DNA from 3 places in the Siminovitchia sp. FSL W7-1587 genome. Region 2 is predicted to be linked to each of the others. Evidence: predicted binding sites of a transcription regulator. Region 2 holds the regulator's gene; each other region holds the start of a gene.

What was found. The regulator LexA, encoded in region 2, represses DNA repair genes until DNA is damaged. The targets are predictions, from matches to a motif close to CGAACATATGTTCG.
Positions count from the first base shown of each region.
Region 1: a site for LexA is predicted at 4,108-4,121, ahead of NST31_RS03170 (DNA repair exonuclease). Genes of this name have one in related genera too.
Region 3: a site for LexA is predicted at 3,976-3,989, ahead of NST31_RS20630 (UV damage repair protein UvrX). Genes of this name have one in related genera too.

Region 1 covers NZ_CP150169.1:656,682-667,478, forward strand. Annotated here, with positions in the region: gene NST31_RS03165 (AAA family ATPase) at 1-2,844, opposite strand, end outside; gene NST31_RS03170 (DNA repair exonuclease) at 2,858-4,087, opposite strand; gene NST31_RS03175 (YhzD family protein) at 4,218-4,403, shown strand; gene NST31_RS03180 (Cof-type HAD-IIB family hydrolase) at 4,460-5,326, opposite strand; gene NST31_RS03185 (IS3 family transposase) at 5,543-5,764, opposite strand; gene NST31_RS03190 (IS3 family transposase) at 5,788-6,408, opposite strand; gene NST31_RS03195 (transposase) at 6,372-6,929, opposite strand; gene NST31_RS03200 (YlbF family regulator) at 7,077-7,430, opposite strand; gene NST31_RS03205 (DUF445 family protein) at 7,462-8,604, opposite strand; gene NST31_RS03210 (YheC/YheD family protein) at 9,025-10,350, shown strand; gene NST31_RS03215 (YheE family protein) at 10,365-10,580, shown strand; gene NST31_RS03220 (hypothetical protein) at 10,656-10,797, shown strand, end outside.
Region 2 covers NZ_CP150169.1:222,714-233,510, reverse strand. Annotated here, with positions in the region: partial or broken gene NST31_RS01110 (IS4 family transposase) at 1-238, opposite strand, end outside; gene spoVK (stage V sporulation protein K) at 887-1,837, shown strand; gene hflX (GTPase HflX) at 1,934-3,181, shown strand; gene NST31_RS01095 (methionine gamma-lyase family protein) at 3,197-4,468, shown strand; gene glnA (type I glutamate--ammonia ligase) at 4,628-5,962, shown strand; gene NST31_RS01085 (hypothetical protein) at 7,002-7,268, shown strand; gene NST31_RS01080 (stage II sporulation protein P) at 7,633-8,727, shown strand; gene lexA (transcriptional repressor LexA) at 8,806-9,426, opposite strand; gene NST31_RS01070 (hypothetical protein) at 9,580-9,765, shown strand; gene NST31_RS01065 (recombinase family protein) at 9,788-10,444, shown strand; gene NST31_RS01060 (DUF896 domain-containing protein) at 10,597-10,797, shown strand, end outside.
Region 3 covers NZ_CP150169.1:4,384,356-4,395,152, reverse strand. Annotated here, with positions in the region: gene NST31_RS20650 (iron-sulfur cluster biosynthesis family protein) at 1-289, opposite strand, end outside; gene NST31_RS20645 (hypothetical protein) at 635-1,576, opposite strand; gene NST31_RS20640 (RNA polymerase sigma factor) at 1,557-2,075, opposite strand; gene NST31_RS20635 (YolD-like family protein) at 2,131-2,463, opposite strand; gene NST31_RS20630 (UV damage repair protein UvrX) at 2,492-3,754, opposite strand; gene NST31_RS20625 (aldehyde dehydrogenase) at 4,102-5,457, shown strand; gene fba (class II fructose-1,6-bisphosphate aldolase) at 5,909-6,778, opposite strand; gene NST31_RS20615 (transketolase family protein) at 7,099-8,058, opposite strand; gene NST31_RS20610 (transketolase) at 8,061-8,897, opposite strand; gene NST31_RS20605 (TRAP transporter large permease) at 9,034-10,311, opposite strand; gene NST31_RS20600 (TRAP transporter small permease) at 10,315-10,797, opposite strand, start outside.

The DNA of each region.
Region 1 (10,797 bases), 430 kb from region 2:
CACCCGCTGTGTCCGCTTTTGATCAAAATTGACAAATCCATCATCAATGAAAACCGGAAACGGGAGTTCTTCTCTCAGCACGTGAATCAGTCCCAAGCGAATCGCCGTATATAGCTGTTCACCCGTTCCTTTGCTCATTTCGATAGGTGTAAACACTGTCCGGTCTTTTCTTTCCACAAGCAGATTTCCATCCTCCCGCAAGAAAATGCGCCTGTATTCACTGCCTGTCAATATGGAGAAGCATTCCTCCGCTTTTTGTATTGCCTTTGGAAAGCGTTCTTCTTGATATTTTTGCAATGTTTTTTCAAGTATCGCTTTGGCGGCGGCAAGCTCTGTCCATTTTTTGGCGTCCTCGTTAAAAGTTGAGCGCAAATGATAAAAGTGATGGAGGTGCTCCGTATAAGTTCCTCCGTTTTCAAGGAAGCGGATCTCCTGAGTCAGAGCTGCAAGCTGATTGCGGTAGCGCTCCATCTTCTCCTCATCATTGTTAATAGAATCTTTTAATATGGCCATTTCACCTTTTAACTCCCCGGCAGTTTGGAATTCAGGCACAAGCTGATCGGGATCAATCTGACTTGCTAACAGGTCGAGTCTTTGGCTTAATTTTTCTGTCTCATGAAACAAGTCCGCCTTTTTTCGAAATGCCTCTTCTGTTTCAACCCCCGCCGCTTCCAGTAATGTAGACATATGCGTTCTGATTTCTTTCTGCTCATTTTCATAAAACAGCGCATCCGTTTGTAAATTTTGCAGCTTTTTCTTCAATTCCTGGAATACAATTTGTTTTTTACGTTCCTTATCGAGTAATTCTTTGATCGTAAAAACAGCTTCAGAGGGATCTGTTACTCGTATATCAAGCGCGCTCAAAAAAGTCTTTATACCGGTATGCCATTCTTCCTGTTTTCGGGATAACATACGCCATTGTTTCTTTAGATCATGTATACGCTCTTTCGTCTCCTGCAGTCGTTTCAAGAGTTGAAACGCGTCTTCCAGCTTCAAATTATGGAAACTTTCGTGAAGCCCGAACGCTTTTTTAATCTCATTCAGCTCTTTTTGATTGGCCGACATCGCTGTCCTTACCGTTTCGTACTGGTCCTTTACTTGGTCCACTTTCTCCCGTTGCTGTTCTAATTGATGATAAGCCTGCTTCCACTCCTCACGAAGCTGGAGTTGCCTTTCAAATCGTGAGAAAAGATCCGTTCGTCCGTCGAATTTTGCAATGGTCTCCTCCATTGTTTTTAATTGCTCTTTCTTTATGCGAATGCTTTCATCGTATAACCCATCATTATTTCTCTTCCAAGACAGCATCATAACCGAATACAAGATGGCAGCGATGGAAAACAGTGCAAATATCCATTGGTTGGAAAAAAAGCTCCATATAAAAACAAAAGCAAACAGTGAAACAAACAGGCCGTTTATAATAAAGCTCTGTTTTCTTTTTTGTGCCCTTACCCGCTCTTCACGGCTTTTTTGCTCAAGAAGGCGTTCAATCTCCCTTTCCAAAGTCCGCTTTTCTTGTTCGGCCGACTGGACAGAAGCGTGCATGTCATACTGTTTTTTCCACTTTTGAAATGTTTCTTCATCGATCAGGTTGTGTTCAATGTCCTTACACGTTTCCTCACATTTTTTCAGCAGCACTAGCTCATTGTTCAACATGTCATCCATGTCGCTTATTTTTCCTTCCAAACGGACATATTGTCGAACCTGTTCCTTCAATTTCGCTTTCATGTCCATTCCCAAGTTGAATTCATGCATGGCGGAAAAAATATGCTCGGACAAATTCAATTCCTTCAAAATATAGGCCGTTTCTTTTTCATAATCCTCTATTTCTTTAGCAATCAAGGAAATTTTTTCGTCTGCTTGCTCATATGAGGGCCATCCCTGTACAAGCAACTCAGCCCGGCTTTGTTGAAACCCCGGCATTGGCGCGTGCGCCTCCAGCTCCTCCTTTGTTTCCGCCCATTTTTGTTTGGCTGTTGCCAAAGCACTGCTCACGTGAATCAGTTGATCTTTATATTTTTCAAGCCTGGCAATCCCTTCTGCCGGAAAATCGACAGGACCCACTTGTTCAAGCCGGCTTTTGATCTGTTCGGCCTCCATGATGAGCGGCCAGGACTTATACAAGTTCTCATAGTTTCTTAGCTGTTCCTTTTTCAAACGCAGTAACTCTTCAAGTTCCCTCATGGCTTGTTTTACAGACTCTTTCTTTTGGAGCAACGTTTCATATTGTGCGTTTTCTTGCCTGGCATGTTTAAGAAGCTGTTCCTGCTCACGGAGCTTTTTCATTTGGACATTCATCCGGGGTTTGCGTCCGCCTGGTTTAAAAAGATCATGCATGTTTTTTTGCAGATGCTGTTCCGCTTGGAGTAATAAGTCTGTTCCCACTGTTCCGGCAGCGATTAAATACTTGGCGATATCCTCTTCTTTTAATCGGTGGATTTGCTGCAATCCTTCGAGGCGAAAAGAAAAAATACTTTCAAACATCTGCCTGTCCATTCCGTTTAAAAGTTCGCGTAAAAATGCTTCATCTTTGATCGTTCCGTCTTCCAACACAATTGTTACATCTCCCGCAGCCTTTCCCCTTACTCGTTCGATGACGACTTCACCAAATTTACCGGTTGCCATGACCAATTTACCGCCATAAGAAGAGCCGGTTTTCGGTTCATATCTTGGCTGAGATGTCTGTTGTTTGCCTGGAAATCCGAATAACATGCTTTGGATAAACGACATGATCGTCGATTTGCCCGCTTCATTCTCACCGTAAAAAATTTGGAAATCCCCCATGTTTTTAATATGGAGATCGTTAAATTTACCATATCCGTATATGTAAATTTCTGTAAGCCGCAATGATTCTCCCCCTTTACTTCATCCTGGAAATCGAGTCAATCACAAGCTTTTGGGCAGAATAAAGTATCTCGTCTAATTCCTGTTCAGTGAAAGCATCCAAATAACGACTTCCATATGTATGGGAGTAAAGATCAGCAATCGCTTCATCTAATCCATCGCTCTTTAATTCCAAAACGATGCTTTCGATAGTGTCTGCCAGTTTTTCATCAATAACACTCGAGGAATGAAGCATCGTGGCATGAATCTTATAAGGCCAAACAAATGATCCTTCGAAATCAGCATTGTCTTGAAGCATTTCCAGAAACTCTTCATTCTCAATCGTTCGCAAAACGTTATCCAAAAGCAAATCCGCCTGGTGAAGGGTCAAACTGCAAAGGACCCCTTCGGCTTTGTTTGACCGGAGTGATTCCATTTCTTTTATACATTCATTAAAAAGCTGCGTTAGATCCATGCCTTCCCGAATGTGGATGTCGATTGATTCCCAGCGAATATCCGCCGTTTCAATAAATTCCACTTCCGTTTCGCCCGCCTCTTTTAAAACAACAAAATAACAACCTTTTTCCCCATACTCTTTTTGGTGCCTTCCTTGAATGTTTCCCGGATATACGATATACGGATTGGAATGCAGTATTTGTTTTTGATGTATGTGGCCGAGCGCCCAATAATCCATGGTTTTTTTGAGCAATTCATCAACTGAAAAAGGAGCATAAGGCTGATGCGTCCCTCCTTGCCCTTCTTCGCTTCCATGAAGCATGGCAATATGGAAATCGGCCCCTTCCACTCTTTTATATTCTGCGATTTTCCGGGAATAGACATGCCGCTTTGGATAACTGAATCCGTACACATAAGCGGAAACCCCGTTTTTCCCAATCCATTTGACGGACTCCACTTTCTCTGAAAAGATCCGAACATTTCCCGGCATGTCAAGCGAGATCCAGCCGCCGTCCAAGTGATCGTGATTCCCGTGTATCATAAAAACGGATATGCCGCTTTCTTCCAATCGCTGCAACTGTTTTCTCAATCGCGCCTGTGCTTTGATGCTGCGGTCTTCCCCGTCATATAAATCACCACATATGAGCACGAAATCAACCTTTTTTTCGATAGCCGCGTCAATTACTTTTTGAAATGCCGTAAATGTACTTTCCCTTAAACGCTGTACCAATGGTTTCGGCAAATGGCCCAAGCCCCGGAAAGGACTGTCCAAATGCAAATCTGCTGTATGTATAAAACGGATTTCTTTCATGATGACAGCCACCCCCCAAACGAATATACGTTCTCATTATTATACTAAAGTTTGGGAGTACATGCCATCACCACCTTTTCATTTTACCGCAAGTATGTAATGATAGTGATAAAAAAAGGAGGTTCATAGAATGGGAACCTATTACTTAACCGCTTTTGAGAAAACAGGGAAAACATTGCTGGATGAAACGTTTGAAGCAAACAATGAAAGCGAGGCCAAAGAGAAAGGGAACGCCATTCTGGCTGAAAAAGGACTGCTTCAACACACACACCGATGCACAACACAAGCGGGACAGCTTGTTTTATTTCACCGCTGACAATGAACAGGCGCCTCCGAGCTTTTACCAAAAGCCGAAGGCGCCTTTCCAAGCGTTTATTTAAGCATATTGTTCTTTTTTAAAAATTCGATGCGATACTGCTTTCGAAAATGTTCTCGAACCATGTAGGCCAAGCCGTTTTCATTATTGGTCCTCGTAATCCAGTCTGCGGAATCTTGAAGCGCAATAGGCGCATTGCCCATGGCAACACCCAAACCCGCCCAACTGACGAGAGGAATATCATCCATGCCTGCTCCGACGGCAACGACTTCGTGCTGCTTGATGCCATAGTGGTTACAAATATACTTGATCCCATTTAACTTTGAAGCCCCCGCCGCCACAATTTCCATCTTTAGTCCATCGGATTCTATGCAATGGACTTCTTCGTACATTTCCTCAATCGCTTTTTTCGCATCTTCCAAATCCTTTTTCGCGAAAAAAACCACTTCCATTTTTGGTGGAGAAACAGGATCATCCAACAGTCGTTCACTTAGAGAATCAACGTACCTTTCTTGGTAGATGAAGCGGCTCGCCGATTGAAAAACAACCTTTGCCAGCATGTTGTTGGGGACCTTCACTTTATTGCCAAGTAAAAATTTTTCATGTACAAGGCGAATTTGGCAAGAAAAAGATTCTAAAAGCGTGACGAGTTCACTTGTGATCTGCTCATTAATTCGATGAACATATATCGGTTTGTTTAATTCTTTGGCGATGAAAGCGCCTTGATGCGTAGCTAAATAGGAGTCAAGCTTTAGCATTTTCGCCACACGTTTGGCTGCCGGAAAGTTCCTCGATGTGGCGATCGTTATATGAATTCCCTTTTGCAGCGCAAAATCCACCGCTTCCCGGGTATGTTTATGAATCTTGCCATTGTCTTGCTCAAGAGTTCCATCGATATTCATGACAAGCATTTTATATACCATGTTGCATGCTCCCCCTTTACGCAGTCTCTGCCTTTATTTATATATACGAGATGCGCAGGACAATTAGAACAAACTTGACGGATTGGAAAATAGCAAGAAAACGGGGCTGGACATAAGCAAATACGAAATAGCAAAGGGACCGGAACAAAAACCCTGTAAAAATGAAACAAACCGCATGGAAACAAGGGTGGTTACCCCTAAAAGCTAGAGTTTTTATTATGCAGCTGATTGGCTGGATTGAGTTCGGTATTGGACCGGACTTAGTCCAGTCAATTTTTCTTTGGATCGTTCATTGTTATACCAGTAGATATAGTCTTCTATTCTCCTTTTTAACTCCTCATAGCTTACTAGTTTTTCCCCATAATACATTTCTTGCTTTAAAATGCCAAAGAAATTCTCCATCGAGGCGTTGTCTGCGCAGGCTGCTTTACGTGACATGCTTTGGAATACTTTATTTTTCTTTAATGTTTTAACCCATTGTTTGTGTTGGTAATGCCACCCTTGATCAGAGTGGACGGTAGTACGTAGGTTGCGTGATTCTTTATGATCTCAATTGTTTCGTCTAAAGGTTCCATGACAAGATCCAATGTTGGACGTTTCTTAATTCCAAACGAAATAATTTCTCCATTATAAAGGTCTAGAATAGGGTTTAAATACAACTTCTCTTCGCCTAGACATTTGAATTCTGTAATGTCAGTTACTAATTTTTGAAGAGGAATAGATGTGTTAAAACGGCGGGATAGAAGGTTTTTCGCTACCTTTCCAACCCTTCCCTTATAGGAGTTGTATTTCCGAGATTTCCGCATAAATTTAACACATTTCAGACTTAATTCCCGCATAAGTCGATACACTTTTTTATGATTAACGCAATGTCCTAATTTCTTTAATTCTTTTGTGATTCGTTTATAACCATAGCGTTCATGGAATTGCTTAAATAGGTGTCTAATGAGTTCTTTTATTTCTGCATCAGCATCTTCTTTACCAAAGTTTTTTACATGATAGTGATAGGTTGCTTCAGGAATACCCACAACAAGGAGAATATGTTTTAATCGGAATCCTTCTTCTTTGAGTTCGAATGCCACCTTTGCCTGTGCTTTTCGTGGAAGGCATTCGGATTCTCCCGAAAAGCTCGCAACTTTTTTAGATACGCATTTTCTAGCCTTAGTAGTTCATTCTCACGTTCCAGCTCTTCTTCACGTGTTAACTTTATTTCTTCCTTTTTCTTTGGTTTATTGGGTTTCTTGGACATAGAAGACTCCCCCTTTGGTTTCAGGCCTTCTACACCTTGTTCCTTAAATTCTTTCATCCAGCGTCTAATTAAGGAAGGGTTGTTCAACTTAAATTGAACAGCAGTTTCTAAATAAGAAGCACCTGTCTTTAACACAAATTGTATCGTATCTAATTTAAATTGGACAGGATATATCTCCCTAGTTTGCTTTCTTTTTAACCCATCCATTCCCTGAGATTTATACACTTTCACCCATTCAACTATTGGTGTTTCACTACCCATATTATATTTTTTTGCCAATGATTTATATCCTAGGTTGCCATATAAATACTCGGTGACAAGCTTTATTTTAAATTCCTCATTATATTTAGCCATAAAAACACCCCCGAAAATTAGATTTTCTACTCTAACTTTCGGGGGTAAGTACCAAGTTTCAAAACCTTGATTTCACGCGGTTTTATTCTCACGATTTTTACGAATATGAATCAGCTTTCAACTTATGTTCCAGCCCCTTCGTTCAAATCACCCGAAACTGGGACCATACAGATCATCAAGTGGTTTCAGAATGATTTTATTTAATTCGGCAATGATCATGCTCATCCGTTGTTCTGCATCCATTAACTTCGCCACTTTATGATGTTGCTGCACCCGGTTGGCAATTTCTTGTGCTTTCATTACTTCATCATCAGTAATATGCAGGCCTTCCATTTGTTTGTGCTGAAGCTGCAATTGAACATTCCGAAACTCATCAAACAAGTCACGGGCTGCCGGATCATTGGCGACTGCTTCAAACATTTGCTTCAGGTGGCTGAATTCTGTGCTTCTTCGCACCGCTTTTTCAAGAACATACGCTTGATCATATAAATTGGTACTCATATTAACAACTCCTCCCTCATCGTTTAACATACTATGATGCAACTGTAACAATGATACCCTGTATGATTCCAATTACTCCCCCCAATATCGCTCCGAGATAAGTGATCATGACCAATTCTTTTTTAGCGATTGAAATGACAAGCTCTTCCAATCGTTTCAGGGAGAAAGATTCTATTTCGTTCCGAATAATGTCTTCTATTTGAAAACGTTCCAACACCTCGCCGGATTGTTTCGTCAAGTACTCCCCTGCGATGGACAGAAGATTCGGGAGGACAGATTCCTTTATTTTAGCCCGATAAGGGAGGACAAGTTCACTGATCGGCTTTTGTAAAATGTCATCCACTTTCACCATCTTTGCAGCCGTTTCTTGCAAAAATGAAATAGCTTTTTGATCATTTAAATGTTGCAGAAACTCATGCGCCTTTTTACGTTTAAATTTGGCTGTTTCTTCTTCCATGATGGAGACAAGTACTTGTTTTGTGTTTGGATGATGCAGAAATTTGTTCAACTCAGGCTGCACCTTTTCAGCAAGCTGTTCCTCACCAATAAACATTTGAATCAGGTTCCATATTTTCCCCCGGGTTTTGAAAAAGTTTTCAATCATGACAGTAATTTTCTCTTTGCCTTCCTCACTTGTAAAATACTCGCTCCCCTTTTGAATGATTCGGTCGGCAATAAGGGGAATGTTTTGCTGAAAAACTTCCAACCACTGTTCGGGAACGATCTCCATTAATGATTTGTCTTTATATTGTTGCTTTAATGAATAAAACTTTTTTTCAATTTGGGTATTCATATATACAGATATTTTTTCACCCGGTGCGAATATTTGCATGTGTTCCAACAATTCTTCCAATGTCATTCCTTTGTCAAGCCAATGAGATATCTTGTCATTGATCCAGATTTCCATTTCTTGTTTGAACGTTTCATCTGTCAATTTTTTATTAATGCTGTCGGGCGTGACTAAATGGCTGACGACAAGCCGCCCTATTTGTGCCGCCAGTTCCCCTTGTCTTTTCGGAATTAACCCCGGCGTAAACGGAAGCCTCCATTTCCCGATATAAATTGGATAAAACGGCCGAAACAGCATCCGAATGGCAAGAAAGTTTGTAAAGCCACCGATCACTGCTCCTATCACCATCATAAACAACACTAATATGAACCAATTGTTCATCATGCATCTCCTCCAACTATGCAAAAGCGTATAAACGATATAAACAAGCACTTTGGATTGGCCACGATCAGCATAAGCCTCTTCAACTGCTATAAGCGTGGTAACCCAGTGGTGGCAACGGTTTTTTCAATGACAGCTAGTCCGAAAAAAACTTGCCGGGGTCGATGATCCGCTTTTCCGACTAGCACACAAGCAAAAAATCAAGCAAGGTATCTTGCAACTACCGGCGCACAGCATACAATGTCCGGCGCAACCGGATAGTGACCGATATTGTTTAGGCGAATATTCATATTTCTTTTGAACACAGACATTTACACTCACATACGATGATAAGAAAGAGCCCACAAAAACCGGTCATGACCTGATTATAAAGAATGACCGCATACAAGGGCAAATATGGACGCTCCCAGGGAGGCTTCAGCAATGAAAAGACATTTTAAAATTGAGTTTTTTGAAGAGCCAAAGCTGGAATTGCATTACCCGAAGGATTTCACTTTTAAACAAAAACATCAATATGCGGCATTTGGTTCGGCTTTGGAAGAGGCGGTATTTCTAACACATCCGGATGGAAAGAACGTGGTCAGGATCAGTACAGGGTTGCGCGCTGCCCTTGAACTTCCGGATTTTATTTCCTCCATCAGTCTTTTTGAAAATGGGGAAATCTTATTTTTGGGACCGCTCATCGGTATTTACACGTCAGGCTTCACTCCGAAACAGCTTACACCAATTGGACCAAGATCCGACCTCATTGCAAGTTCAATGTCTGTTCATAGAGCGTTAGGAGCTGTCCCGTTTTTATTCGGGAAAGAGCATATTGACTGGGAAAACGGTTGTATCCACGGGTTTTTCCATACGGAGGAGGGTTGGAAAAAAAGTACGGTCCCTTTTCCAAGCATCGTAATGGATCGTCTGCCAAAAAGGTCCAGCGAAAATCGTCATAAATCAGTGTTATTAAAACAAAAGTTTGAAAATGATTATTTGATCTCCTGGTATCATCCCGGCTTTTTCAGCCAACTTGAACTGTATGAAAAACTTTACAATGATTCGCGGGCAGAGCAGTACTTGCCGGAAACGCATCCGTTCATCTCTTTTTCATCCGTGGGGCGCATGCTCGATGACTATGGCCATGTCTTTTTAAAAGGTGATGACGGCCATGCAGCCTGCCAGCTTCTTTATCACCCGAAAGAACGGTTATATTACTGCCGCTTATTCGACCAAACGAACAAACTCCTGAAATTCAAATCTCTTGAAGGCTTTTCAAGAAGGGTATACGGGAGAAAGCAATTGGAAAAATTCCTCATTCAACAAGGTATCCGGCTCATTCGAAAAGAAAACAAAGCAGTTGATTTTCATGTTGTTGTAAATCACAATAATACATGGGAAGCGGATACAATCAAAGTAAAATACGCCTATGAACAAAACGGAACAAACGAACTTTCTTTTGAAGACGTATTTCAAGACGAAGAGGAAAGGAATAAAAATCTGGAAAAGCTTAAAAAGGCTGCCAGTGAAATTGCCAGTGCGATCGAGGATAATATCGGAGGAATACTTACAGGAATGAAATTGGAGCTGGGGATAGACCGTGATGGGCGCATCTGGCTGCTTAAAGCGGAGGAAAACTGCGATCCAGCCCTTTTTCCCCATCCGGAATTGGGCCAAACAGATTATTTGACGAAACGGCTGGCTGGCGCCTTTTTGCTTCGATCTAACAAAACACTGGAAAATGAACTGGTATTATCGAAACAATAGAAGGAGCGATTCAGATGCTGCAACATTTTCAATACAGTCCGTTGTATCGGAATGAAAACATTCCCGGCTGGAATTTTTCTTTTTATTTTAACGGACAAAAATATGAAGGCATATACAAGCAAAACGGAGGCATTGATTGGCTTACCCAAGCTCCCGATGCCAAAAGTGTGCAAAATATCGAGAAGTATATACACGATTTAATGCTTTATCATGTTTATGACCAACGCTAGCAAAAAACTGACATTCTTTTCTATGAATGATTTATCACATAGACTGCCGAAACTGTAAAAAAGGAGGTTTATGTGATGGATCAAAAAAACGGCCAATTTTTACCCGATACAAAATATGAAGGAAAAAATCAATCTTTTCTTGATATCGACCGCATGGTGAATGAGGGACTTGCGGGTGGAACAGTGTTTATGAGAAAAGATTATGTAAACATCGAAC
Region 2 (10,797 bases):
GATCGAATCAAGGTCAATCTCTTTTTAGAAGATGATCGTCGAAAAGACAATCACTTAGCGTATGAAAACTTTCTATTTCATGTAGCTGCGCAAAAAGCAGTAATTTTAGGAATGGCTCTGTCGTTAATTTTTTCGTATAGAAATCTAATTTCATGGTTTTCACCTGTTCTTCAAATAATGAAAAATTAATTGGTGAAAACCATTGTCCAAATGAAGTTTTTCGTGTAATTTTGTCCATGAGTTTGTGTCCTTTTTAGTGGATTTGGATGGGTTTCTATGCAAAAAATGACAAAATTGAATATTTAGCGTATTTTCAAAAGTGGAATTTAATTAATGCAACACTAGGTGTTATTTTAGAAAAAAATGAAGCGTTTTCATGAAGGGTAAAAAACTGAAACGCATAGATGGAGAGGTGTCAGAAGATTTAGCTTTCTAAAAGTATTTCCCAAAAGGGAGGAAGTTCATTTTACTAAATGTATGTAATGTATGGTACTCGTTAGTCGAGAAGGTATGCTAATATGTTTTCAACATAACATTAATATAATGAATGTGTACTCACCTGTTACTTGGAGTGGCAGGCGGATTAGCTTTAAATAGCTGGTTCCTGGCCCGTCAACTTGCTGCGCAGAGGCACGAACTATCTTTCAGGAAAACGGCAGTTGAAAATAAATTGTTCCGTTTAGTGTTGAAACCGAGCTTGTTAGTAGTTTATGGGCGTAAAGAAAAAGAACCCCAAACTGCAGGAAGCAGCGTTTTTTTATTAATAGCCCAGTCGTCCTCCTTATGTAATGAGGCTGGCTTTTTTCGAATATAATGGATACAAACAATATGAGGAACAAAATGTCATATTGGGCGTATACTGTTTCTGAATGCGAGGTGATGGGCTGTGGATGAACCAATCAAGATGAAGAATAATGGCCAGATCAGTATAATGCTCAACATGCATAAAAGGGATAAACATAAAGATGGACATGGTCATGCTGTTTCCAAATCATTGCCCGGCCAACATGCCATCTTAAATGAAATTGAAAGTGAGATGGATTCCCTTGTAGGACTCAACCACATAAAGAAAACAATGAAGGAAATTTATGCGTGGATTTACATTAACAAAAAACGGGAAGCTGCAGGATTAAAAGCCGGTCCTCAAGTGTTGCATATGATGTTCAAAGGAAATCCGGGAACGGGAAAAACGACTGTCGCCAGGCTGATTGGCAAATTGCTCCATAAAATGGAGGTTCTTCCTAAAGGACATCTGATTGAAGCGGAAAGGGCTGATCTTGTTGGCGAGTACATTGGCCACACTGCACAAAAAACACGGGATTTAATCAAAAAAGCATCCGGCGGTATTTTATTCATTGATGAAGCCTATTCACTTGGCCGCGGTGGTGAGAAAGACTTTGGCAAAGAAGCGATTGATACCCTTGTTAAACATATGGAAGATAAACAGCATACCTTTATTTTAATCCTGGCTGGATATTCAAAAGAAATGGATTATTTTTTAAGTTTAAATCCCGGCCTTCACTCCAGGTTTCCACTTGTCTTTCATTTTCCGGACTATTCTGTCAATGAATTAATGGAAATTGCCAGACGCATGTTACGAGAGAAGCAATATGAATTTACCCATGAAGCAGAAGCGAAATTGAAAGATCATCTTATATACGCCAAAGGTGTGAACAGATCCACATTTTCCAATGGACGGTATGTCCGCAATATTATCGAAGGCGCGGTGCGGGCGCAGGCCATGCGGCTTCTTTCCGAAAGCAGATTGAACCGTAATAATTTGATGACGCTTCATAGCCGCGATTTGGTCTTTGCGAAAAATAACACCTATACTTAAATGTCCACTCCGACTTCTGGCGGAGTTTCTTTTTTCTTTCCAAACATATCTGTTATGATGTGTTTAGACATTGTAAAGAAAGCAGGAGTGTCTAAAATGCTCAAACATGAAGAAACAGCTATTCTTGTCGGTTGCCAGCTCGATGCAAACGACCATCATTTTCAATATTCAATGGATGAACTGGCTTCGTTGACAACTACAGCCAAAGCGAAAGTACTGGCCACAATGGTACAAAAACGGGAACGGCTCCATCCCTCAACTTATTTGGGAAAAGGAAAGTTGGAAGAACTTCAGTCGCTGGTGGAAGAGTTGGAGCCTGATTTAATCATTTTCAATGACGAATTGACTCCAACCCAACTGCGTAATCTTCAAGAACAGTTTTCTGGAAGGGTGCTGGACAGAACACAGCTCATTCTTGATATTTTTGCGCAGCGCGCCAAATCAAGAGAAGGGAAATTGCAGGTAGAGCTTGCCCAATTGCAATATTTATTGCCTAGGCTCGCCGGCCAAGGAATTGCTTTGTCAAGGCTTGGGGGCGGTATTGGGACAAGGGGACCAGGGGAAACAAAACTTGAATCTGACCGCCGGCATATCAGGCGGAGGATTGACGAAATTAAAAGGCAATTGGAGACGATTGTGCAACATCGTAAAGGTTACAGATCCCGGAGAAAAAGAAATAATACGTATCAAATCGCCATTGTAGGCTATACAAATGCCGGAAAATCAACATTATTCAACCGTTTATCGATGGCGGAGTCGTTTGCGGAAGACAAATTGTTCGCGACTCTTGATCCGCTGACACGAAGACTTGTCCTCCCAAGCGGATACTCGGTTTTGATTACAGATACGGTTGGTTTTATTCAGGATTTGCCCACTACATTGGTTGCGGCTTTCCGCTCTACATTGGAAGAAGCGCGTGAGGCGGATCTGTTGCTGCATGTTGTTGATTGTTCCAACCCGGACTATAGCAATCATGAAGAGACAGTTCGAGAGCTGTTGAAAGAACTGGAAATAGCACACTTGCCCCAATTGACCGTATACAATAAAGCAGATCAAATTCATTCTGATTTTGTTCCAAGTTCAGGAGATGCGGTTCTAATGAGTGCGTTTGATGAGAATGACCGAAATCTGCTAAAACAAAAAATTGAAAGTATGGCCGTAGCATCCATGGAGTACTATCATGTAATCATTCCCTCACATGAAGGGCGGCTTTTGTCTGTATTAAAGAGCGACACGATTTTGAGAGAATTAACTTTTTTGGAGAAAGAACAGGCCTATAAATGCAAAGGTTACGTTCTTCCAGATCATCCTGTAACAGGATCGCTAAAATTATATGAAGTTTGAAGGAGTCAGCAAAAAATGTATACGTACTTGACACATAGAGAGAAATTGGGCCCCGTCATTGAAGCTGTTGAAGAGAAAATTTCGGGTAAGCTCAAAGAAATTGACAAGCTCATTGAAATAAATCAATATCGCGTATTAGCATGCTTCCAAAAGCATCGTGTGAACGATACATATTTTCATCCATCCACCGGGTATGGGTATGATGATATGGGGCGGGAAACACTTGAAAGCATTTATGCCGATGTGTTTGGCGGGGAGGCCGGGCTTGTCCGCCCACAAATTGTCTCAGGCACTCACGCCATCGCTATTTCGTTGTTTGGAGTGCTTCGTCCCGGGGATGAATTGCTATATATTACTGGAAAGCCGTACGATACACTGGAAGAAATTGTTGGGATTCGCGGCAAATCCAGCGGATCACTGAAGGAATTTGGCGTCGCTTATGAAGCCGTCCCTTTAACTCAGGAAGGAAAAGTGGATTTTCAAGCTGTTCAACAGAAAATCAATTCAAAGACGAAAGTAATTGGTATACAAAGATCGAAAGGCTATGACGACCGTCCTTCATTTACTATCGCAGAAATCGCTGAAATGATCGCTTTTGTAAAAGAAATAAACCCGGAGCTGATTGTTTTTGTTGACAATTGCTACGGTGAATTTGTAGAAACACGTGAGCCATGCCATGTTGGAGCCGATTTGATGGCAGGATCACTTATTAAAAACCCCGGGGGAGGAATTGTAAAAACGGGAGGCTATATTGTTGGGAAATCGAAATATGTTGAAGACTGTTCCTATAGGATGACATCCCCGGGCCTTGGCTCAGAAGCCGGAGCTTCCCTTTACAGCCTGCTTGAAATGTATCAAGGGTTTTTCCTGGCACCCCATATTACGGGGCAAGCACTGAAAGGAGCTGTCTTTACATCGGCTTTTCTGCAACAGATCGGGATGAACACGGAGCCGAAATGGGATGCGCCGCGAACAGATTTAATACAATCCGTCCAGTTTGGCGATGCCGATTTAATGGTTGCGTTTTGCCAGGCTATCCAGGCCGCATCACCGGTGGATTCGTATGTTATGCCTTATCCTAGTGAAATGCCGGGCTATAATGATCCTGTCATCATGGCCGCCGGTACTTTTATTCAAGGGGCCAGCATTGAACTGTCGGCCGACGGCCCGATCCGTCCTCCATATGCCGCATATGTACAAGGAGGCCTTACATATGCCCATGTAAAAATTGCCATTTCCACTGCGGTGGATTATTTGCTGGATAAAGGTTTGATTCGTGTAAATTAAGTGAATATATATATGGAAGACAGTAATAGCTTGCTGTCTTTTTCAAATTTTTTCTTGACAGATGAAACTGTGGCATTTATCATTTCGTACATGATATTTTTCTTTACTTCATGATGATTTGTCATGTTGAATCTGTCATTCCAGGAGGAATATTCGCACATGAGCATGTTTACACGGGAAAGCATCACACAGCTGGCAGAAGAACAAAACGTGAAGTTTATCAGGTTGCAGTTTACTGATATTTTGGGGACAGTAAAAAATGTTGAAATCCCCATCAGCCAATTAGAGAAAGCACTGGATAATAAAATGATGTTTGACGGATCTTCCATTGAAGGATTTGTAAGAATAGAAGAATCCGATATGTATTTGGTGCCGGATCTTGATACATGGGTCATTTTTCCATGGACTGCCGAAAAGGGAAAAGTGGCGAGACTGATTTGTGATGTTTACCATAAATCCGGGGAGCCATTTTTAGGTGACCCGCGAAGCAATTTAAAAAGGGTTTTAAAGGAAATGGAAGAATATGGATTTACTGAGTTCAACCTTGGACCGGAACCAGAATTTTTCCTCTTTAAGTTGGATGAAAAGGGTGAACCGACATTAGAATTAAACGATAACGGCGGATATTTTGATTTGGCTCCCACCGACCTTGGTGAGAATTGCCGCCGTGACATTGTGCTAGAGCTTGAAGAAATGGGCTTTGAGATCGAAGCTTCACACCATGAAGAGGCTCCCGGCCAGCACGAAATCGATTTTAAATACTCGGATGCCGTCAGTGCATGTGATCACATCCAAACATTTAAACTTGTCGTAAAGACAATTGCCCGAAAACACGGCCTGCATGCCACATTTATGCCAAAGCCCCTATTTGGTGTAGCGGGATCAGGAATGCACTTCAATATGTCTCTATTTCAAAACGGGAAGAATGCTTTTTATGATCCAAATGGTGAGCTGGAAATGAGCGAAACGGCATTTCAATTTATGGCAGGTATTATTAAGCACGCACCTGGCTTTACAGGGATCACAAATCCAACGATCAATTCATACAAACGGCTCGTCCCGGGTTACGAAGCCCCATGTTATATTGCTTGGTCTGCCCAAAACAGGAGCCCGCTTGTCAGAATACCATCATCAAGAGGGCAAAGCACAAGAATTGAACTTCGGAGCGTCGATCCAACAGCAAATCCTTATCTTGCAATGGCCGTCCTATTAAAGGCCGGATTAAGCGGTGTTAAAGAACAACTATCTCCTCCACAACCGGTAGACCGCAACATTTATATCATGAACAAAAATGAGCGGGAGAAAGAAGGGGTTGTCGATTTACCCCACAATCTCCACGAAGCATTGCAGGAACTGAAGGCTGACGAAGTTATGAAAGACGCTTTAGGACCGCACATCCTCGAAAACTTTATTGAAGCAAAAGAGATTGAGTGGGAAATGTTTAGGACCCAGGTACACCCATGGGAAAGGGAGCAGTACATGAAGCTGTATTAATTTATAAAACCGTTGGGGCTGTTAGGCTCCTTCGGTTTTTTTACTGACTGGGACATTTCGGTTTTTGTACATTTATTTTTCCTTAAACCGATAACAGTCCGGTTTTTGCAACATTTTATTGTCTTGATGGTCCATTTTTTCCTGGCGTGCCAATGTTGCAGAACTGGCTAATGATGACTGGATGTATATCATGTCCGTTCAAGCTTCCAATAAGAATGAATATTTGTTGTATTGTCTGAATGACTAAAAGCCATTTTTACAGATGTCTAATAAATGGGAAATAAGTGAATCTTTACGCACTGTCATTTTTTGTTTTGTAAATGAAAACTTTACATATACTACAAACAGTATTAACATGGGTGTGATAAATTGCAGTTAAAGAGGTGAAAAGATGTTGAAATTCAAAAGGAAACCGGCAACCTGAAACGGATTGTCGCCATACTTTTCTTGATGAATTTCCCAAAAAAAGACTACCTTTTAGGAAGGTGACGGAATGGCTGTTAAAGCAGGAGTTATATTCACGCTTCTCATGACCCATTTCTATTTTTTGTAGGTACATCTTAGGAACATAAAAAATATTTCTATCGTAAGTCTTAACATCTCCTACGGGGTGTTTTTATTTTTTCATACAAAGGTACAATATTGAAGATAGTGCGCGCTTTATGATCGATGCAGCCAGCGACGATTTATTATTTCACCTCTACCATAACAGATATATTGTCAAGCATACTGCCTTTCCTATACAGGAGGGGTTTTTGTTTTGCATAAAAATTTTTTTCACGAGCGGGCCGGCTTTGGGAGCTTAAAATAGAATCATTGCCACTACGGTCATATAAACCACTAGCTAAACACACAAGCTGTTTGAACAATTAAAAGTTTGTGAAGCTTTACTATGATAGGGTTTTAGTAACCTGCGCATGTCATTTTTTAAACGCAGTTGACATTGTTTTAGATTAGATTAAAAAATACCGAAACGAAAAAAATACTTGCCCAAAAATGATAAGATTCCTATAGACGGAATAAGGATGGAGGTAATAAGATGCTTAAAAAACCTTTTATATTGATGTTGCTTTCCGGATTCATGTTTACTGCTTCTTCAAGTGAGTGCGAAGATGTGCAATCCGTTGACGATAATGGGTCTTTACATATAAAAGCTAATACAAAACAAGCAATTGATCCGGAGTTGGCAAGCTTGCAAGAGCCAACCATTGGAGAAGCAACTGTCGAAGAACCTTTTAGCGAAAAGAAAAATAAAAAGCAATCGCCCGACAATAACGAAACATCCATGATGAACGAGACAGACTAAATGTTGCCCGTCCCCTTCTTGACTATGAACTTTGCAATCGCCCCGCAACCCTTGTATCAAGTCTTTCATCATTACATTATATTTCAAAATTTTCCATAAATGAAAGCCGTTTACAGGTACTTAACATGTAATGGGATGTTCGTAAAAGTGGTAAATCTATTAATTGTTTGGACACGAGCGAACAGTTTGATCTACTAAAAAATTCCTAATGTATAAAAGAATAGATTGTTTTTTAAACACCGTGGGCCCCTATGGGGCTTTTTTTATTTTCCGAAGTTTATAGGTATGAACAACTTTTTAATCATAGACTCTATCAACGCTCATATAAATGGTATTACAAAATCTTTCTTAAAGGATGAACCCGATGTTCAAATTCGCAGCAAAATCTTTTGCAACGGTTGTCGCACTTTTTTGCCTAATTTCGGCAATTGCCTTTTCAAGTGTAAAAATCAGCTTATTGTCCTTCATAGGTGATGATCCGTCAAGAACAGAAACTTTCCTATATGTCATGTCGTTGGAAAACCACGCTTTACAATCCGTTATTCCCGAAGGTTTTGAACAGACTTTGGGCAGAGATATTCTCGAATTATTTACGAACATCAATCTGCGGAACATGAAGACATTTTTAATTAGTGAGATTCCGGGACTGCATGCAGCGACCCCAAAAATTATTGTGGCTGGAAAAGGGACTGATTTTACGAATCTTCCGATTGAATCCCCGCCTCCGGATGATTTGGATGTTTGGGAAGAGAGTGATGATTCTGCGGAGGAATCTCCGCCGACAAAAGAACAGACAACAATAGATAAGCCCGTTGTTTTTATCTATTCTTCACATAATACGGAGTCATTTCTTCCTCTTCTTCCAAATGTAACGGATCCAAACCGCGCGTGGCACAAAGAGAAAAATGTGACACTGCTAGGAAAAAGATTGGGAGAAAAACTGGGAGAAAAGGGAATTAGTACGTTGGTGAATGAGGTCGATATTCAGGCGCTTTTGAAAAAAAGAAATATGAAATTCTTTCAATCATATGAGCTTTCACGTGAGATTGCCGTGGAAACGATGAAACAAAAAGAGGAAGTCCGCTTTTATTTTGATATTCATCGAGATTCGCAGAGAAAAGGGGTTACGACTGCGACAATTAACGGAAAAACGTATGCCAAGCCGTATTTTGTGATCGGACAGGAACATCCGAACTATCAGAAAAACCTGGAATTCGCAACACGATTGCATCATTCTATTCAAGAAAAATATCCCGGGCTGTCAAGAGGGGTTTTTGGAAAAACGAAGGCAGACGGGAATGGAGTATACAACCAAGATTTAACCGAAAATGCGCTCTTGATCGAGATTGGCGGGGTGGATAATACGTTGGAGGAACTCTATCGTACAGTCGATGTATTGGCGGAAGTGTTTAGCGAATATTATTGGGGTGAAGCAAAGGAAGCGGGCACAAATAAGTGAGCAAAAAATAAGCGGCTCAATGCGATACGGGGGATTGGGCCGCTCGTGCGTCGTGTATGGATAGCGAAGGAGGCTTGATCAATGGACAAAGCGCCTGTATAAGGCGATCACTTTTCCCAAAATGACGACATTGGATACGATAATGGGCTCCATACTCGCGTTTTCCGGTTGAAGTCTGAAATAGCCGTTTTCTTTATAAAACCTTTTGACTGTCGCTTCGTCTTCTTCGGTCATTGCGACGACAATATCTCCGTTGTTGGCCGTTTTTTGTTGGCGCACGATGACAAAATCACCATCATGAATCCCGGCTTCTATCATACTTTCACCTACGATTTCCAGCATGAATACTTGCTCGTCTGCCGGAACAAGTGATTCCGGAAGCGGATAGTAATCTTCAATATTCTCAACTGCTGAAATCGGCAGCCCGGCAGTGACTTTACCGACAAGCGGAACATTGACCGTTTTTTGAACGATTGTTTCCTCATTCTGGTTTAAAACTTCAATGGCTCTCGGTTTTGTCGGATCGCGCCTGATAAGGCCTTTGCTTTCCAGCCTGGCGAGATGCCCGTGTACAGTGGAGCTTGATGCGAGGCCAACCGCTTTCCCAATCTCGCGAACAGACGGAGGATAGCCCTTTTTTTTCACTTCATCTTTTATAAAGTTTAATATGTCTTCTTGCCTTTTTGTAAGTTTTGACACCTTTTCACACCCTTTTTCCCGTGATGAATTGACCTTATTATAGCATGCGGTTTTTCATTAAGCAAACATGGGTTCGTAATTTTATTGACACAAACAGGTGTTCCTATTATAATGTTTTTTAGATGCGAACAAACTTTCGGGGAGGGAATATGAATGATTGCGTCCGTATGGAAACATTATTCATTCGTCATTATCTTTTTTATACTGTCATTAATTATGGGATTAGTCATGATATTCAGTTGGGAACAAGAGAATACTTCCTTGAAAACTGTCGAAGCAAATGTATACAATGATCTACAAGATCAAAGTGAAATGACAATGAATCAAAAAAATAGATGACTTTTGTTTTGGGGTTGAAAAAATGCATGCCATTATTTACTGCAGGGTCAGTACAAACAAACACACACAGGAAACCTCATTGGAAAGACAACAGGAAGAACTTGTGCAAGCGGCAAAAATGTGGGGGTTTGATGTAAGTGACATCATTCTCGACAAAGCGAGCGGCTATGACTTAAACCGTCCCGGCGTACTTGATATGCTCGACAAAATAGAAGGCGATAAAATTGGTGCTGTCCTGATCCAGGATGAAACGAGGCTTGGACGGGGCAATGCCAAAATAGCCCTCATGCATGTTCTTCTTAAGCAAGGTGTAACATTGTACAGCCTGTCTCATAACGGAGAACTGCAAATATCGGAAACAGACTCCATTCTATTGGATATTGTGGCGATGATCGAAGAACATCAGAGGAAATTGCATAATATCAAAATTAAACGGGGCATGAAGAGAGCCGTTTCCAAGGGCTATCAACCGGAGAAAAACTTGAAAAACCAGGGGAACCAGCATGGGCGTGAAAGAATAGAGGTCCCGGTGGAAGAAATCATTCGCCTTAGACAAAACAATATGACCTTTGAAGAGATAGCTGCCATGATGAGGGGGTTCGGTTTCAAAGTTTCCAAAGCAACGGTACATAGACGATACAAAGAGTTTATGGAGCAGGAGGATAATCAGGGTCCATGACAGTGTTGTCCACTGTTGTCCATCTCTGACATTGCGAACTCTAGCTTCATGTAGATAGTGAGATTCATCTATCAGTCAGGGGCTTATAGATTGTTTTCACCCATCGCTTTTAGTAAACTGGAGCTAACTTAACGTAAAAAAGGAGTTTGAGTATGCTTTCAAAAGAAAAGCTCGCCAGGATTAATGCGCTAGCCCGAAAAGCGAAAGAAAAAGGCCTGTCCAAGGAAGAAGCAAAGGAGCAGTCGAGACTTCGCGGCGAATATTTAAAAGCGTTTCGCTCTTCCATGAAACAGACAATTGAACAAGTAAGGGTGTTTGATTCTACGGGACAAGAAGTAACGCCTGAAAAACTT
Region 3 (10,797 bases), 370 kb from region 2:
TTTCATTTGGGCTTGTCAGCTGGAACGTATGGCTTTCATCCGAAAAATCGATTTCCATGTTTGAGTCTAAATAAATAAGTTTTGACTTCTCAATCACGAGCGGCATTTCATTCGTCTCAACAACCAATTCATCTTGGACCATTTCCCGCAATTTTTCAAATGTGAGCGCGGGAATGCCGCTCATCGTGCAGCCATCTGCTTCATACAGTAATTTTAATGCCAAGTCCCTGTCTCCGAGTTTGTCTTTGATTTTTTCTGCTGCTTTTTGAGTAATTGTAACCGTTATCATTCGATGCCGCCCTTTCATAAGTTTGTAGCTCGTTATTCTTCTAATGTGTTCCCTATAAGATATTATGACATTTTAGATGACGGTTTATGAGATGGAAAAAGCGAGCGCAAATCAAAGTGATAGCTCATGAACCGTACCGGGTTCCCGGAAAATTTCGAACTGATTGATGTGGGTAAAAACGTTTCGAAGCGATACAAGTACTTTCTTTATGCCGATGTGATGAATCGTGACGAAACACAGTAAGGACATTCGAGTTCCGCGTACGGGCTGAAAAAATGGCTGAAATAACAGCAAAAAAGCGAGAAGCACGTATGGGAATATTCGCTTCTCGTTTAGCTGCCCGTATCAATTTGTAAAAGGCTGTGTGCTATCTCCGTTGATTTTTAATACCCAAGTCCCTTTTTTGGGAAACGCCAAGTTTCCTTCATACAAATAAATCGGCTTGTTTGTTACAGCATCTATCCCCTTTCCCGTGTTAACAAACAGGGATTCATCTGCTAATGTTCCAGTATCATCCAACAACTGTACGCTCACTTTTTCTTGCTTCTCTCCCGTTCCCTCCATCACTATATTGTTTTTCTTGCCTATTGCCAGCTCTTTTGGAGAGTCAACAAGTGTAAAATGCTCCGTTGCCGGAAATGGGGGCAGCACTTCCAAAGTGAACTCTGCAAACAGCTTTTCGTCGATAAAAAAAGACAGTTTCCATGTTCCCTTCGTCGGGAATGGCTCAAACCTGGTTAAAGCGTGACCGTCTTCTCCGTACAAGCCATCTACGAGTTCCCCCCTTGCCAACATGATTTCCTGTTGACCGTTTGTCGCTGTCACTTCATACTTTTTCCCCGGAAGATCAGCCTGATCGTCCCAGAAATACAGCATTAATTTGGCAACTCTTCTTTCATCTTTTGCGACAAAATGGTCAAACGACTGCAAAATACCGACTCTTCCTTCAATGCCGATTGCCTCTTGAGATGCATCAGAAAATCGAAAGGGCTTTCCTTCCGCTACCTCTATTCCAATCTCCTGCTCAGCCTTGTCCATTGTCATTTCCCGGCTTTCCTCGATCTTATTTGTCACCGTGTCCCGTTGTTGGCCATTCAACTGAAATTGTGCCAAAGCGAGGACGATGATGACGGCAGACGCGAAAACAATGGATAATCCCGGTCTGAATTTCGGCTTCCGGACCTGCTCCCGATTCCGCAACTTTTGTAAAATATCCCGTCTTTGTTCCGTTGATAATGAATATTTAGGAAGGTTCTTTAGTTTCTCTTCAATCTGCTGTTCTCTCAAAGTAAAATCCCTCCTTTTCTAAAATATCTCTCAGCTTTTTCAATGCCCGGTGATATGTCACGTTCACTTTATTTCCGCTGCATTTTAAAATGTCGCTTGTCTCCTTTGAAGACAATTCCAAAATGCCCCGTAAAATGACGACCTCTTTATAAAACGGCGAAAGCTGCCGTATCGACTTGTAAAGTTGCTCATGCTCCTGATTTTTGATAACGAGCTCTTCCGATCCATTCGAGGAATGCGGCTCATTGGTTACATACTGTTTAATTCTATTCCAAACCTGGTTTCTTCGATATTTGTCAATGACCATATTCCTGGCAATGGAAATGAGCCATGTTTTTGGATGGGATTCTCCTTTAAATCTTGACATTTTTTTCATGGCAATCAGAAATGTCTCCTGGACATAATCTTCCACGTCACGGGAGCCTGTCAAATAAATCAAAAAGCTTGTAATATCCCTTTCATACATTTCAAACCACTGTTCTATGCAATCCTCTTTCACGCTTCCCCCTCCCCTCTTTATATTAGACGACCACAAGACGAAAACATTACAGTCTTTATCCGATCAATTCTATATGTTCGATTTGCTTCAATAAAATCCGCTGTACATGACCAGATCGGTCCACGATCCGAAATTCTTTTTTTACAGAATCAAAATAATGAATTTTCCCGGCAATCTGTTTAGATTGGCGATGTGAAAAATAGGTAATGTTGACCTCTTTGGCAAACTCCATCGCTTCTTCCGCCGCTAGATTCAGTTGCTCCAGCTTCTGTTCATCCAATTGCCTTTTTGCATCCCACGTATCTTCTTTTGCCCATTCTCGGAGCATTTTGACATGCTCCGGAAGCATAAGAGAGTTCCACTTTATATTTCCCCGGTCCCGAATCATTTTCCTGCCCCCATTTCCATCACCATTGTCATGCTTTGTGCCCTCCAACAAGACCCGCTCTTATTCGTGTTGTCCCTGCTTCTGTGTAAGAAACTGCGCGAAGAAGCGAAGCAGTCCCGTGCCGGCGGCGAATATGATCCATCACATATCCCAGCTCCCTCTTTCGTATTTGATTCGGTTCAAACAAGTTAAGCTGATATGTGCCATGATCCGTCATATTGGAAAGCGCGATAGAAATCTGTCGGACCGACTTTCCATTATAATGGGCTTCAAACAAGTCAAGACATACCTTATACACAGTCATTGTGACGTTCGTTGGGTCCTCCACCGATTTCGAACGAAGAAACCCTCCTCCGAACTCTTTTTCACTATAACCGATCCCGAGGCTGATTGTCCTCCCCGCCTTTCCGTGCTCGCGGGCGCGCCGGGCCACCTCTTCACACATTTCCAGTATAACCGCGGCAATCTCATGCTTTTTCTTATAATCACGCAACAGTATTTGACTTTTTCCAAAGCTGATTTGCCCCGCCATCATTGGAGCGCCAAGCTCGGACAAATCAACACCCCATGCATGATAATAAAGCTGCGTCCCCATGATCCCGAATTTTTTCTCAAGCAAGGCCGGATTATAAGCCGCAAGCTGGCCCACGTTAAAAATCCCCATGTTGTTCAACGTTCTCTCCATCCTTCTCCCAATCCCCCATATTTTTCTGAGAGGAGACACTGTCCACAATTTTTTCGGCACATCTTCATATGTCCATTTTGCGATACCGGTTTTTTTCGCTTCCAAATCAAGACAAAGCTTGGACAAAAGCATATTAGGCCCTATGCCGATTGAACATGTAAGCTGAAATTCCCGAAATATTTCATCCCGAATTTTTTGAGCGACTGTCCAGGCATCCCCCCATAACTGCATCGTTCCATCCAATTTGAGGAAACTTTCATCCACACTATATACATGAATCGCTTCTTTTGGGACATACCGGTTCAACAAACGGGTAATTTCCATAGAGACTCGCAAATAAAGCGCCATTTTTGCCTCAACTCGCCGGATATTTTTATCTGTTGGAATTTCAAATAAACGAGAGCCCGTTTGAATGCCATAATCTTTTTTCAAGCGGGGGGAAGCCGCTAATACCACACTTCCGGGCTGTTGCAAATTCCCGACAACTGCCAAATAACATTCAAGAGGGTCAAGACCATGCATAACCGCGGCGCAGCTTGCATAAAAGCTCTTCATGTCGATGCACAAGATGTTGTGATGCGGCAGCATCCGATAGTCGATTTCCATGCTTCACCCTCCAAAACGGAACGTTTGTTCTATTATACGCATCATTGTAGACCAATAGACCCGCTTCTTCAATGGAATCTATTGCCAGGAAGCGAAAAGGCGTTGTTTAGCAGTGTAGTTCCAGCAAAGCAGAGGCCAGTGCTCCAAAAGTTTATTCCTGCATGTGCGGGGGGCGGATGCCGCAAACTCCTTCGGAAGGGCCCGCTACGGATAACCAAAACCAAACTATTGTTTGCAAAACAAGTCGTATATTATATCATTGGTATCAAGCATATAATTTGAAGCATGTTTTTTCGTATCATTTTAAAAAAAGCAAATTACTCCAGAATATATAAGGAGAGTGCCATATGGATTCATTTCTTGCGCTTATCAGCAGTCAACGGGATTTTTTCCGTACAGGGCAAACAAAAGATATACCTTTTCGTCTCCAGTCACTTCAAACATTCAGAAATGCCGTCAAGCTGTACGAAAAGGAACTTATGGCCGCACTTAAAGCAGACTTGAATAAATCCGAGTTCGAAGCATATACGACAGAGATCGGGATGATCTTAAAAGAACTCCGTTTCACGATGCGCCAACTCCGCTCTTGGACAAAACCGACTAAAGTGAAAACCCCCATCACCCATATTGGTTCCACAAGCTATATTTATCCTGAACCATACGGGACGGCGCTGATCATTTCTCCGTGGAATTATCCGTTCTTGCTTGCAGCCGCACCTTTAATTGGAGCAATTGCGGCAGGTAACTGCGCTGTTATCAAACCATCGGAGCTGACTCCGCGAACATCAGCCGTTTTTGCCAAAATGATCCAAGACGTTTTTCCAAGAAAATATATCGCGGTAGTGCAAGGCGGCGTGGAAACAAGTGAAGCTCTGCTCCGGGAAAAGTTTGACAAGATTTTTTTCACTGGAAGTGTGTCTGTTGGAAAAGTGGTCATGAAAGCTGCTGCCAGGCATCTTACCCCGGTAACACTGGAATTAGGTGGAAAAAGTCCTTGTATTGTTCATGAAGATGCCAATTTGAAACTGGCTGCCAAACGGATTGCTTGGGGGAAATTTACGAATGCTGGACAGACCTGTATCGCACCTGATTATGTATACGTCCATCAGCGAATCAAAGACAAGTTTTTAGGGCTTTTAAAAGAAGCTATTGATGAAATGTACAGTGGGCAAATGATCACACGGATTGTGAACGAAAAGCATTTCAACCGTCTTGTTTCCTTCCTTGATCAGGGAAGTGTTTTTACAGGCGGAAAGGCAAATCGGGAAAAGCTGTCCGTGGAGCCGACTATTCTGACAAACATTACGTGGGAAGATCCGATCATGAAAGAGGAAATTTTTGGTCCCATCCTCCCTGTTTTGGAATATGGGGAGTTGAACGAGGTGATAGAAGGAATTCATCAGCACCCGAATCCGCTTGCGCTGTATCTGTTTTCTAAAGGTTCCGAAACGAAAAAAGAAATAGTGAACTCCGTTTCTTTCGGGGGCGGCTGCATCAATGATACGATTTATCACTTTGCCAATCCCCATCTGCCTTTTGGCGGAGTCGGAACAAGCGGGATTGGATCATACCATGGAAAAAACAGCTTCGACGCTTTTTCCCATCAAAAAAGTGTCTTGAAGCAGACGAATTTATTTGATATCCCTTTTCGCTATCCCCATATGAAAAACGCGTTAAAGCGAATAAAGATGTTCCTAAAATAGATAGAATTTGAAAAAGACGCCCAGATAAAGGTGGAAGTCAAAAAAATTAATGCGTCTATCTGTAACGACTCATCCGTATCGAGATGGGCTATGGAATCAAGGATAAGAGTGAGGTTTCATTTGTTCACATGAACCAAAAAGTTAAAAACTTGCTGGAATAACATCCTGGAAATGAACTGGACAATCGGGCTGATATGCCCGATTTAATGCAGCATACGCAGTTGCTTCCCAATAGGCGGGAAAAGCAGAAATATCGTTCTTACTTAAGAGAATGGCAGGAAAGATGGTGCCGAATATTTGAGACCAAATGTTGAAGCTGAAAAAGCTGGATCAGAATCGGGAAGCAGTGGTGAGGCGATCACCCATCCCTTGTCGAGTTAAGCCTGAGCCCGGCACAATACCGGGTTCAGGATTGACAAGCCGCTTTATGAAATGTTCGGTAGGAGCATTTTTAGACAGCCTCCGTTTGCGACGACCCGAAGTCACGCATTTTTCCGATGACTGTTTCTTTTATGGCTTCCCGTCCCGGGCCCATATATTTGCGCGGGTCATACACCTCTTTGTCCTTTTCTAATATGTCACGTATTTTCTTCGTCTGCATGATTTGGTTTTCTGTATTCACATTGATTTTGGCTGTTCCCAACGATATCGCCTTTTGAATATCTTTCAAAGGAATGCCTGTTCCACCATGCAAAACGAGCGGAACGCCGGTCAGGTTCATTACTTCTTCCATACGCTTAAAGCCAAGGTTCGGCTCTCCTTTGTATGGCCCGTGAACAGATCCAAGTGCGGGCGCAAAACAGTCCACCTTCGTCTCTTTTACCAACTTTTCGCATTCAGACGGAATCGCGTACATGGCTTCGGCATCATCAACAAGGACATCATCTTCTTGCCCGCCAATGCGGCCCAGTTCCGCTTCGACCGAAACACCGTGTATATGGGCAAGCTCCACCACTTTTTTTGTTAGGGCGATATTTTCCTCAAGCGGCAAATGAGAACCGTCAATCATAACGGAAGTAAATCCCGCGTGGATGGCTTCGGCGCATTTTTCAAAATTTGAGCCGTGATCTAAATGAATCGCGACAGGCACTGTTGTCCGATATTCTTCCATCAAAGCTTTTACCATAGATACTACTACTTTAAATCCGCCCATATATCTGGCCGCACCTTCAGAAACACCGAGAATGACTGGTGAATTTTCTTCTTCGGCAGCCTGTAAAATCGCTTGGGCATATTCCAAATTATTTACATTAAATTGACCAACTGCGTAATGACCGGCTTTCGCCGTATGAAGCATGGCTTTCATCGATACTAATGGCATACAAGCACTCCTTTATATAAGTGTCTATTTTAATCGTGCATCAACCTGGTCTCCTGCCTCTGGTGTTTTACTTTTTCGCCAAGATCAGGGGTAGAACCAGAACCGTTTTGATTTTTTTAAAACTGAAACTTGGCAGCCAAAAGCGTGGGAATGGGATGGGCAACTCCTTAGAATGGAGCGACTTTGCCATTCCTTTGCTTTACAAGCCCATAAATTGAATGGATTCACAAAATGAAATACCCTATAGTAAAAGATTGTACTTACGAACCTATGATTTTCCGCAAGTACAATCCTTTTTTAGCCTTCGTCTTTTTTAACTGCTATTGACGGGCTTTTTTTAATGCTCTTTTTACCGTTTCCGCAATATGACTCTCTGAAATCCCATATTTTTCCAATAATTCTTGATTAGGCGCTGATTCAGAATTACGATCATTCACTCCCACACGCAACATAGGAACAGGCTTTTCTTCCACGAGGACTTCAGCAACTGCGCTGCCAAGCCCGCCGTAAATACTATGTTCCTCCGCCGTAACAATCACACCGGTTTTCTCAGCCGCTTTTACAATCGCCTCTTTATCTAACGGTTTAATCGTTGGCATATGTAAAACAGCAATGGACAAACCTTCAGCTTGTAATGACTCCGCCGCTTTTATGGCACGACTTGTTTGGGTGCCGGTTGAAATAATGGTCAAATCGCTTCCTTCTTTTAAAGAAACGGCTTTTCCCACTTGAAACTCGTAATCATCATTAAAAATGATCGGGTACGGATCACGAGCTAAACGAATATAAACAGGACCATTATATTGATGGGCAAATTCCATCATCTTCTTCACTTCTACACAGTCTGCTGGCGCAAGTACGGTCATATTTGCAAGCGAACGGAAAATGGCGATATCCTCCAAAGACTGATGTGTTTTCCCTGTGAGTCCCGTTAACAAACCGCTATAAGCACCAATCATTTTAACATCTAAATTCGGTTGAGCAATTTGCACTTGGATTTGATCAATGGCCCGCTTCGAAAGAAAGGCAGCAAATGTAACCGCCCAAGGCTGTAAGCCCGTTGCAGCCAGACCTGAACATACGCTTAACATGTTTTGTTCTGCAATGCCCATTTGTAGAAATTTTTCAGGGTTTTGTAAAGCTACCCCGTCTATCTTCGTAGAATTTGCTAAATCGCCGTCTACAACATACACTCTTTCATCTTCTTTGGACAATTTTAATATTGTTGCCCCAAAAATATCTCTCATTGTTTCTTTTCTATCAGACAATAAACTTGCCATTTTTATCCCTCCACACTCAATTCTTGTATCGCAGTTTCCAACTCTTCATCTGTGGGAACCCTTGAATGCCAAAGATAGGCATTTTCCATAAAACTTACCCCTTTTCCTTTCACTGTATGAGCAATAATGATGGTGGGCTTGCCTTTTATTTCTTTTGCTTTATTAAAAGCGGAAGCAATCTCCTCAAAGTCATGACCATCAATGTTAATTACATGCCAACCAAAAGCTTCCCAACGATTGCCCGGTTCATGGACAGGAACTTGCCGCGCGCCATCCTCTCCGTTCCAGCCAAATTGTTGCAGTTTATTATAGTCAAGAATCGCGACTAAATTATCCAATCCATATTTAGAGGCGACATCTGCCGCTTCCCATACCTGCCCTTCTTGTGATTCACCATCTCCAACCATGCAGTAAGTCCGGAAATCTTTATGTTGTAATTTTGCTCCCAGCGCAATTCCAACTGCCCCCGAAATTCCTTGCCCCAAAGAACCAGTGGACATATCCAACCCAGGGAGAGCATTCATGTCCGGATGGGCCTGCAATCTGGAATTCAATGAATCGAACGTTTTTAATTCTTCTAGGGGCATGTATCCTCTCAATGCCATGACAGTATATAAACCAATCGCTGAATGTCCTTTGGAAAGAACAAATCTGTCCCGGTCTTCATCTCTCGGATTGGATGGGTCAATTTTCATTTCGTTGAAATATAAATAAGTTAATACATCTATAGCGGATAAAGGTCCTCCTACATGCCCCGCTCCGGCGTAATGAACAGTTTCAAGAAGATGGCGTCTGGCAAGTTTTGCCTGATTCATTAATTCTTTCGTTGATAAAGTCATTTGAAAACTCTCCTTTTCATCTATTTAAAATTAGGTTAAGCGCTTTACCTAATAGGCGGGAGGAATTAATCAACTTCATTCCTCCCAGGCAACACATGTAACTGAATTTCTTGTGAGCGATAGTATACCGAGCTTATCATTCTATTAAATTTGGTATAAATGTTGAAAGGGGCGGGAAAAAGGATATTACCAATACATCGATCACAAGTATCAATATTAATGGTAACGCCGCCCGGCCAATTCGTACAATCGAAACATTTGTAAGCTGCTGGGCTACAAATAAATCTATTCCAACCGGTGGAGTAACCAGCCCAATGGCAAGATTACATACCATGATCACTCCAAAATGGACAGGATCTATGCCAAATTCAACCGCCGTTCCTAAAAGAAGCGGGACTAATATTAAAATGGCCGCGCCACCATCCATAAACATTCCTATTAAAAGCAGGATAATGTTAACGATAATTAAAAACACATATTTATTGTCAATAAACCCGTTTATCAAATCAAATACTTCTCCGGGGGCGCCGGTCATGCCTAAATAATAAGCAAACAAGCCCGCAACACCTATAATGATCATAATAATGGAACTGCTAATGGCCGAACTTTTCAGCGCTTCTATTAACTTGATCAAATTAATTTCTCTATAAATAAACATGCCGACGATAAGGGAGTATACAACCGCCACTACCGAAGCCTCCGTAGGTGTAAAAACGCCGCTATATATTCCACCTAAGACGATAATGGGCATTAATAAAGCTAAAATGGCGCTTTTAAAAGCGATGAAAACCTCTTTAATGCTTTTTCTTTCTTCCCCGCGAATGCCATTTCTTTTTGAAATGATAAAAGCACTCACTAGAAGTGAAAGTGTAATAAGTATTCCTGGCAGTATTCCGGCAAGGAATAAATCCCCAATGGATACTTCTGCAGCTACCCCATACAAAATCATGGCAATGCTTGGAGGAATAATGATCCCGAGTGCTCCGGCAACAGCTTGGTTGGCCGCAGCATATTCAATCTTATAACCTCTTGCCACCATTGCCGGTATGAGGATCGATCCTATGGCAGCCGTGGTAGCCGCTCCAGATCCCGAAATGGCCGCGAAAAACATTGAAGTAACAATTGCTACCATCGCCAGCCCACCAGTGAGGTGACCTACTAAAGCACCTGCAAAATGGACTAATCTTTTGGATATGCCTGCTATCCCCATCAGATTTCCCGCCAAAATAAAAAACGGAATCGCCATTAATGGAAAGGAGTTCAGTGCTACAAATATTCTCTGAGGAACAACATTTAATGGTAATGTACCTTGAAGAAATATGCCTATACTTGTAGTTAAACCTAATGAAAAGGCTACTGGTACACCAATAAATAACAAAACTAACAAGATGATGATAAAAACGATAGCAAACATGGTTTACTCCTTTCCAACGAACTCTTCAAGCACACAAGCGATAGAATTTACTAATAATAAAATCGCCCCCAAAGGAATGCTTAGATAAACGTAAAACATTGATATTTTAATACCTGGTGCAATTTGATTGCCAAAGGCTTGCGCAAGTTCAAATCCAAAATAGATCAATATTCCATAAAAAACAGATGAAATGAGGTGAACCAACATTTTTATAATGGAGCTAACCTTGTCATTTAATCTTTCCAAAATCACTTCAACCGCAATTAGTTTTCCTTGTCTAAGCGCCAGCCCGGCGCCGATAAACACCAGAAATATCATTAAAAAGCGCGCTAACTCTTCTGACCACGATAATGAACTGCCAAGCACATATCGTGCAACCACTTGCCAAAATATTAATGCGGTCATTGTAGCCAATATGAACGCCAGTAAATATCCAAATACTTTGTTTATATAAGAACTAAGTGTTATATATTTTTTGGCGAAAGT